Regions from separate parts of the Pigmentiphaga sp. YJ18 genome, predicted to be linked through region 2. Evidence: predicted binding sites of a transcription regulator. Region 2 holds the regulator's gene; the other holds the start of a gene.

Region 1 (4,600 bases), 560 kb from region 2:
GCCCGCCGGCTGCTTCAGGTCGACGCAGACGCTTTCCTTGTTCCGGTTGAGGGTGACGTAGTAGGCGCCCATGCCGTCGCGCGAATGCTGCGGATCGTTCTCGAGCAGCCGGCGCGTGCCTTCGCCCTTCCCCGGAGGTTCGACCTTGATGGTGCGCGCGCCCAGGTCGGCCAGCAGCATGGTGCCGTAGGGCCCGGAAAGCATGTGGGTCAAGTCCAGCACGGTAATGTGTTCGAGGGCCAATCCGCTATCTCCTTGAAGACGATGCCGGGACGGTGCAATCCCCGTGCCACCTGCGAACTCCGCGGCAAGGCCTTGATTCATCGGCGTTTTCCCGGTCTGGCGACTTTGTCCGGACGTTTCATGGAACAATCATGGAACAGACAGGACGTCTTACCAAGACACGATCATGCTTCCCCTTTCCTCGCCTCCCCCGGGCCTGCCGCGCCTGTGTTTCGTCAGCTACCGGCACATTCGCGAACTGGCCATGCCGGTCGTTGCCGAATATGCGCAGCGGGCGCGGATCGAGGTCGTCGACGCCACCTTCGGCGACGCCCTGGCCCTGGCGCAGGACCGGGTCGAGCGCGGCATGGCCGACGCCTTCGTCAGCGCCGGCTCGAACGCAGCCATCCTGCGGGCCGGCCTGCAGGCGCCGGTGGCCACCATCCACCTGGGCGGCTTCGACCTGCTGCAGGCGCTGATCCAGGCACGCCGGATCGCCGACCGCGTCGGCGTGGTGATGTACGGCCAGACCATACCCGAGCTGGACGACGTCAAGGATCTGCTCAACATCGGCATCAGCCAGCACGCCTACCGTACGCCGGACGACGCCCGGCTTCGCTTCGAGACGCTGCGCCGGGAGGGATACCAGGTCATCGTCGGCTCCAGCCTGGTGGTGGAACTGGCCGAGCAGGCCGGGCTGCGGGGCCTGCTGGCCTATTCCCTGGCCAGCATCCGCAAGGGCTTCGACGATGCCCTGGAACTGGCCAGGGTCGCGCGCCTGGAGGCCGGCCGCTACGAACAGTTGCACAGCGTGCTGCACAACCTGCAGGAAGCGGTGGTCGCGGTCGACCGCGAAGACCGCATCATCGCCATCAACCCGCCCATGCGGCAATTGCTCGGCAAGCCCGACGCGCTGCTGCGGGGACGGCCGCTGGGCGAACTCGAGCCGGCGCTGTCCCTGCGTGCCACGCTGGCCAGCGGCCGCCAGGAACGGGCCATCGCGCTGCGCTTCGGGCAGCGCGACTGGGTGGTCGACCGCACCCTGATACGGGAACATGGGGACATCGTGGGGGCGGCGCTGACGCTGCACGACGCCAGCGCCATCCAGGCGGCCGACGCCAGCCTGCGCATCCTGCAGCGGCGCCAGCAGCACACGGCCCGCCACACTTTCTCCAGCCTGGCCGGCGGCAGCCAGGCCATGCGCACGGCCGTCGCCAGCGCCCACCGCTACGCCCGCACGGACCTGGGCGTGTTGATCACCGGCGAAAGCGGCGTCGGCAAGGAACTGTTCGCCCAGGCCATCCACAACGAAAGCCGGCGGGCCGGGCGCCCCTTCGTCGCCGTCAACTGCGCGTCCTTTCCGGAGTCGCTGCTGGAAAGCGAACTGTTCGGCTACGAGGAAGGCGCCTTCACCGGTTCGCGGCGCGGCGGCAAGTGCGGCCTGTTCGAGGCGGCCCATACCGGCACCCTGTTCCTGGACGAGATCGGCGACATGCCCATGCCGCTCCAGACAAGGCTGCTGCGCGTGCTGCAGGAACGGGAAGTCATGCGCCTGGGCGCGACCGCGCCGCTGCCCATCGACGTGCGCGTGGTCGCCGCCACGCATCAACCGCTGGAAGCGCTGATCGAACAGGGCCGGTTCCGGCGCGACCTGTACTACCGCCTCAACATCCTGCGGCTGGCCCTGCCCGCGCTGCGCGAACGCCGGGAAGACATTCCCGTCCTCATCCTGCCCATGGCCGACCGCTGCCTGAAGCGCCTGGGTTCATCCCTGGACGCCGCCGTCGCGCTGGCGCCGTGGATGGACGCGCTGCGCCGCTACCACTGGCCCGGCAACGTCCGCGAGCTGGAGAACCTGGCGGAGCGGATCGCGGTCACGCTGGCGCAGTATGCCGATGCGCGCGACATCCCGCTCGATGCACTGGCCCATGACTGTCCGGAATTGTTCGCCTCGGGAGCCGGCCCGACCGTGGAACGGCCGCTGGCACAGCGCGTACGCGCTGCGCTGGACCAGGCGGGAGGCCGGCGCGCCGAGGCGGCCCGCCTGCTGGGCGTCAGCCGTTCGACGCTGTGGCGGTGGCTGGCCGAGCTGGAGGCCTGCGCGGATACGGCCGCGGAGCCTAGCCCGCCGCGATCGATGGCCGGGCCTGCCTGACCAGCATCACCGGCACCGCCGAAAGTCGCACCACCTGCTCGGCATCGCTGCCTATCAGCACGCGGTCGACGCCCCGCCGGCCATGGGTTCCCATGACGATGGCGTCCACGCCGTCCTTGGCCGCCTGGGCGGCGATCAATTCCGAGGCCCGGGTGCCGCGGCTTTCCAGCAGTACGGTGTCCACTTCGATGCCCTGCGACTCGATCTCGGCCCGGGTCTCGTCCAGCAGGTCCTGGCCCGCCTTCAGGAACATGGGGCGCACCTCCCTGATGTAGACCGCAGGGCTGGGCCGGCCCCAGATATGTTCGAGTTCGTCCACGACGTGCAGGAGTTCTATCCTGGCGCCGCTCAGGCGCGCCAGCATCACGGCTTCCTCCAGGGCCAGGCGGGACGTGGCGCTGCCGTCGATGGGAACGAGTAGCTTCTGATACATGGTTGCTCCTGTCGACCGGACGTCGTAGGCGGCCTGCAGTCGTTCATGCTACGCCGGGTTTATTGCACACACCTTGAGTCAGATCAATCGCCGCGGCCTGAAACAAGAAAGCCCGGCCGGGATGGCTCCCGACCGGGCTTTCGTGGAACGCCGGCGGCGATCAGTCGCTCTTGCCCTTGCGCACCCAGGCCTCGAGCTGATACGGCCGGATGCTGTCGTAGTCCTCGAAGGGCTGGTGTATCCACGGATTCGTCGGCAGTTTCTGCACGTAGTAGTCCGGCACCACCTTGGAGTGCCCCTTGAACCACAGCACGGCCGTGCGCATTTCCGTGATCGCCGAGAACTGCTGCAGCAGGTGCTGGTGCACGCGGTCGAAGGTCACGCCGGTGTCGACCATGTCGTCCACCAGCAGCACCTTGCCTTCCAGCGTGCCGCGCGTGATCGTGATGAACTGCGCGATGTCCAGCCGCCCCTGCTCGGTGCCCGCCGCCTCGCGGTAGCTGCTGGTGGCCAGGATGCCCAGCGGCACGTCGTAGATGCGCGACAGCACGTCGCCCACGCGCATTCCGCCGCGGGCCAGGCAGACGATCTGGTCGAACTTCCAGCCCGACTGGTGGACCTGCAGGCCCAGTTGCTCGATGAGTTGGTTGTAGCGGTCCCAGCTGATCCAGAGATCTTTGTCGGTATCTTGCTGCATGGTGTCCGGATACTGCAAAAAAGCCCCGGATCAACCGGGGCGCCAGGATGAGTAAGGAGCCGATCAGGCCTTGAAGGGATGCCGCAGCACGACGGTTTCGGTGCGGTCCGGACCGGTCGACACCAGGTCGATCGGCACGCCGCAGACTTCGGCCATCCGCTCCAGGTAGCGACGGGCATTGACCGGAAGTTTATCGTATTCGGTCACGCCCACGGTGGACTCGCTCCAGCCCGGCATTTCCTCCAGGACGGGCTCGCTGCTGGCCACGGCCGCCGCCCCGTAGGGCAGGACGTCGCGGAATTCGCCGTTGACGCGATAGCCCACGCCCAGCTTGATGGTTTCCAGGCCGTCCAGCACGTCCAGCTTGGTGATGCACAGGCCGGAGATGCCGTTCAGGCGGATCGAGCGCTTGAGCGCGGCGCCGTCGAACCAGCCGCAGCGGCGCGGCCGGCCGGTGACCGAGCCGAATTCCTTGCCTACCGAGGCCAGGCGGGCGCCGATGTCGTCGTCCAGCTCGGTCGGGAACGGGCCCGACCCGACGCGGGTGGCATAGGCCTTGGTGATGCCCAGCACGTACTCGAGCTTCTGCGGTCCGACGCCCGAGCCCGCCGAGGCCGCGCCGGCCACGCAGTTGCTGCTGGTGACGTAGGGATAGGTGCCGTGGTCCACGTCCAGCAGCGCGCCCTGCGCGCCTTCGAACAGCAGCTTCTGGCCACCCGCCGAGGCTTCGTACAGCGCGTTGGCCACGTCGGCCACCATGGGCTTGAGCACCGGCGCCAGCGCCATGGCCTGGTCGCGCACCTGCGCGGCATCCACGGCCTGGGCGCCCAGGTACTGGGTCAGCACGAAGTTGTGATAGTCCAGGGCCTCTTCCAGCTTGGCGTCGAAGGAGGCCGGGTCGTACAGGTCCTGGACGCGGATGGCGCGACGCGCGACCTTGTCCTCGTAGGCGGGGCCGATGCCGCGGCCGGTCGTGCCGATCTTGCCGGCGCCCTTGCGGGCCTCGCGCGCCTGGTCGACGGCGACGTGGTACGGCAGGATCAGCGGGCAGGCCTCGGACACGCGAAGGCGGGCGCGCACCTCGACGCCGGCG
Region 2 (4,600 bases):
ACCGGCAAGGCGGTGGACAACGCGCTGCGGGTGCTGCTGGCGATCAGCGGATCGACCAACGCGGTCCTGCACCTGACGGCAATCGCCGGACGGCTCGGATTGCCGGTGGACGCCGCGCGGCTGAACCGGCTGTCGGAAGAGACGCCGGTACTGGTCGATCTCAAGCCCACGGGTTCGCATTACATGGAGGACCTGTACGCGGCCGGCGGCGTGCAGGCCATCCTGCGCGAACTGCGCGAGCTGCTGCACCTGGACTGCCTGACCGTGACCGGCCGCACGGTGGGCGAACTGCTGGACGCGCAGCACGACGCCTGGGTGGACCGCGCGGTGATCCGGCCGCGCGCCCAACCGCTCAAGCCCGAGGGCGGGCTGCTGGCCCTGTCGGGTTCGCTCGCGCCCCACGGCGCGCTGATCAAGCGCGCGGCGGCGGACGAAGCGCTGTTCGAGCATACCGGCAGGGCGGTGGTTTTCGACACCCTGGAGGACATGGCCGAGCGGCTCGATGCCGAAGACCTGGACGTGCGGCCCGACGACGTGCTGGTGCTGCGCAATGCCGGGCCGCTGGCGGCCGCCATGCCCGAGGCCGGCTACATCCCGATCCCGGCCAAACTGGCACGCCAGGGCGTGCGCGACATGGTGCGCATCTCGGACGCTCGGATGAGTGGTACCGCATACGGCACCGTGGTGCTGCACGTCTCGCCCGAGGCCGCGGCGGGCGGTCCGCTGGCCCTGGTCAGGAACGGCGACCCGATCCGCCTGTCGGTGGCGCGGCGCACGATCGACCTGCTGGTGGACGAGGCCGAGCTGGAGCGCCGCCGCGCCGGCTGGACACCCGCGCGGCCGATGGCGCAGCGCGGCTACCAGTGGTTGTACCAGCGGCACGTGATGCAGGCCGAGCATGGCTGCGACTTCGATTTCCTGCGCGCATCGGCGCGCCCCGACGATGCCGGTGATGGCCGGCAAGGAGACCCGGCATGACCGGAACCGTGTTCGCCCAGCCCCTGGCGCAACTGCCGGGCATCCTGCCCGAGATCGCGATCGACGCCATCCCCGCCGACGAGCGCGTCTGGGTGCCGCAGGCGCCCAACGTCTGGTTCCGTCCGCTGTTCCTGAACACGCTCGGCGGCGGCTGGTGCAACCTGCTGCGGGTGCGCCGTTCGGGCGTCCTGAGCCGGCACATCCATCCCGCGCCGGTGTTCGGCTACGTCATCAAGGGCTCCTGGCGCTACCTGGAGCACGATTGGGTGGCCTCGGCCGGCCGCTTCGTGTTCGAGCCGCCCGGCGAAATCCACACCCTGACGGTGGACGCGAATGCCGAGCACGACGAGATGATCACCTTTTTCAACGTCAGCGGCGCCATGGTCTACCTGGACGAGCAGGGCATGCAGATCGGCTACGAGGACGTGTTCAGCAAGATCGAGATGTGCAGGCGCCACTACCGGGAAGTGGGCCTGGGCGAGGACTACGTGCGGCGGTTCATCCGCTAGCCGCTTCCGGGTTCAGTCGGAAGCCGGGGCCCGCATTGTCTATTCGGGACCCGGCGGATATAGTCATGCTGCCATGGACATCAACAAGCTCGACCTGAATCTCCTGCTGGTCTTCGAGGCGCTCTATCTCGAGCGCAACGTGACGCGCGCGGGGGAACGGGTAGGCCTGTCCCAGCCATCCATGAGCAATGCCCTGCTGCGTTTGCGCAACCAATGCAACGACCCCTTGTTCGTGCGCACGCAGGGCGGCATGGAACCCACCTCGTATGCGTCCGAACTGGCGGGCAGCGTGCTGCGCGCGCTGGAGCTGGTGCGCAACGGTTTCGAGCAGGCCAGCGGCTTCGATCCGGCCTCCAGCCAGCGCAGCTTCACGCTGCTGATGTCCGATTTTTCCCAGTTCCTGGTGCTGCCGCAGCTCGTGGCGCGCTTCAAATCGTCGGCGCCAGGCATCAGCCTGGAGGTCAGCAGCCTGAGCCGGGAGCATTACCGGGCGGCGCTGGAGAACGGCGACGCCGACCTCGCGGTCGGCAACCTGCAGGAGCTGCAGAGCGGCTTCTACCAGCAGGGCCTGTTCGTCGACCAGCACGTCTGCGTGATGGGCAGCGGCTTTCGCAAGGCGGGCGAGGCGATCACGCTGGATGAATACCTCGCGGCACGGCACCTGGTGGTGACGGCCAACAAGACCGACCTGCAGATCGAAAAGGAACTGGGCAAGCAGGGGCACCGGCGCGAGGTGGCGCTGCGCGTGCCCAACTACCTGGTGCTGCCCAAGATCCTGGCGCAGACGGACCTGATCGTCACGGTGCCCGAGGTCATCGCCCAGGCCATCACCGACGATGCGGCCGGGGCGACCTGGTCGCGGCTGCCTTTCCAGACCCCGCATACGCACATGCGCCAGTTCTGGCATGCGCGCTACCACCATGACAGCGCCAATACCTGGCTGCGCCGGCAGATCGCCGACCTGCACATAGGCGCCAGCCTGCGCAAGGTGGGAGCCGGCCCGACGCCGCCGGTGTGTCCGGAAGCGGCGTGAGGCGCGGCGGCTAGCCGGCCAGCGTGACCAGGTGGCCCCAGTTCAGCCGCGATTGCAGATGGAAGTAGGTCATGGCCAGCCAGCCCTTGCGCATCCACGCGGCGGCCGTGGCGTCCGGCAACTGGTCGAAGCGGGTCTCGTCAACGACCAGGAAGCCATCCAGCGTGACGCGCTCGCCGCCTTGCAGGTCCACGGCCACCTGGCGCGGGATCAGCAGGTTCTCGGCCCGCAGGGCCGCGACGTAGTCGCGCGTCATGGCCAGGCCGGCCTGGAGTTCTCCCAGGAATTGCAGCATTTCCCCGACCACGGGAGCGGGCTGCCCACCCTCGAACAGGGGCTGGGCATCGGCGGCGGAACTGCGCAGGTGTTCGGCGTCCTCGTCCACGCACAGCGCGTAGCGCTGGCTGGCCGGATCTTCCTGCAGGATGAACGGATAGCGCCGCAGGTGCGCGGGAATGTAGCGGCTGGGCCGCCACCGCCCCGCGTCGTCCACCATCAGGTTCTGCGCGTTGCGCAGGCCCAGCACCGCCATGGGCATCTGCTCCTCGCCGGCGAACACGATGGGCAGGTCGCGCGCCGCCATCGCGAACTCCGTGGCCACCAGCGGCACCGCGGTCTGGCCGCGCGCGAAGGCGTAGCCGGCCTGGCGGTCGAACCGCAGATGGGCGTGGCGCTGCGGGTCCAGGGCGCGGGCCAGGGCGAACATGGGGGCGTTGGCGCCCGCCTGGGGGGAGGTGGTCATCGATTTCCTGCTAGCAATGGGGGCCGGCCAGGCGCCGCAGCGCCGGCATGTCGAGGATCTCGACCTGCTTCTGCTGGATGCGCAGCACGCCGGACTTGGCGAAGCGCGAGAATAGGCGGCTCACGGTTTCGAGGGTCAGCCCGAGGAAGTTGCCGATTTCCTCGCGGCTCATGCGCAGCACGAAGGCCGACGAGGAATAGCCGCGTGCGGCCAGGCGTTCCGACAGGCTGATCAGGAACACGGCCAGCCGCTCCTCGGCGCGCATGGTGCCCAGGGACAGCAGCATCTGCTGGTCCTGTTCGATTTCGCGGCTCATCAGCCGCATGAGCTGGCGCTGCAGCGAAGGCAGGTGGTTGGCCAGCGAGGACAGGTCGCGCACCGGGATCACACAGACCTCGCTGTCCTCCAGCGCGATGGCGGTCGAGGCGTGGCTGTTGCGGCCCAGGCCGTCCAGCCCGACGATTTCGCCAGGCAGGTGAAAGCCGGTGATCTGCTGGCGGCCGTCGGCCAGTTCGAGATAGGTCTTCAGGGTGCCGAAGCGGATGCCGTAGACGGCGTCCAGGCCGTCCTCGAAGCGAAAGAGGGATTCGCCCCGGGCCAGCCGCACACGCTGCTGCACCAGTTCGTCCATGCGGCCGGCGTCCTCCGCGGCCATGCCCACGGGCAGGCAGAACTGCCCCAGCCCGCAGGTCGAGCAGCGTACGGAGTCTGGGGTAACTGGAATGCGTTTGGTCATGGCTTGTCTTTGTTCTGAGCCGGCCGCGGCGGCCTGGGCGGGCGCCAGCCCGGGAAGGCTAGGGCAGGCGCTTGGCGTAGCTTTGCCGCAGCATGTCGATGAAGACCCGGACGCGCAGCGGCAGATGCTTGCGCTGAGGATACACGGCGTAGATGGCGTTGGGGGGCGCGGCGAATTCGTCGAGCACCGTCACCAGCCGGCCTTCCTTGAGGTCGTCCTCGATTTCCCACAGCGATCGCCATGCCAGCCCCCGTCCGTCCAGCGTCCAGGCATGGAGCACGGCGCCGTCGGTGCATTCCAGCGTACCCGATACGCGCTGCGGTGTCGTCTTGCCGTCGACGGCGAAGAGCCAGCCGCGCGCCTGATTGACGCCGGTGCCGAAGGACAGGCAGTTGTGGCGTGCCAGGTCGGTGGGGTGCTGCGGGGTGCCGTGCCGGCGCAGGTAGGCGGGCGCGGCCACGACCATGCGGCGGTTGTCGGCCAGGCGCACGCTGACCATGCTGGAGTCGGCCAGGTCGCCGATCCGGATGGCGCAGTCATAGCCTTCGTTGACCAGGTCCACCAGCCGGTCGCTCAGGTCCAGTGTCACGGTGATGCCGGGA

What was found. The regulator FNR, encoded in region 2, switches genes on or off when oxygen is low (the NO sensors DNR and NnrR bind a similar motif). The targets are predictions, from matches to a motif close to TTGATNNNNATCAA.
Region 1: a site for FNR is predicted at 2,884-2,897, ahead of WKR98_RS17250 (universal stress protein). Genes of this name have one in related genera too.

What each region holds. Positions count from the first base shown of each region.
Region 1 is NZ_JBBUKU010000002.1:733,180-737,779, forward strand. Features, by position in the region: gene WKR98_RS17240 (CaiB/BaiF CoA transferase family protein) at 1-243, opposite strand, end outside; gene prpR (propionate catabolism operon regulatory protein PrpR) at 410-2,377, shown strand; gene WKR98_RS17250 (universal stress protein) at 2,343-2,810, opposite strand; gene WKR98_RS17255 (phosphoribosyltransferase) at 2,971-3,507, opposite strand; gene WKR98_RS17260 (adenylosuccinate synthase) at 3,571-4,600, opposite strand, start outside.
Region 2 is NZ_JBBUKU010000002.1:173,368-177,967, forward strand. Features, by position in the region: gene WKR98_RS14630 (dihydroxy-acid dehydratase) at 1-978, shown strand, start outside; gene WKR98_RS14635 (2,4'-dihydroxyacetophenone dioxygenase family protein) at 975-1,487, shown strand; gene WKR98_RS14640 (LysR family transcriptional regulator) at 1,561-2,520, shown strand; gene WKR98_RS14645 (SapC family protein) at 2,531-3,262, opposite strand; gene fnr (fumarate/nitrate reduction transcriptional regulator Fnr) at 3,273-3,998, opposite strand; gene WKR98_RS14655 (LysR family transcriptional regulator) at 4,057-4,600, opposite strand, start outside.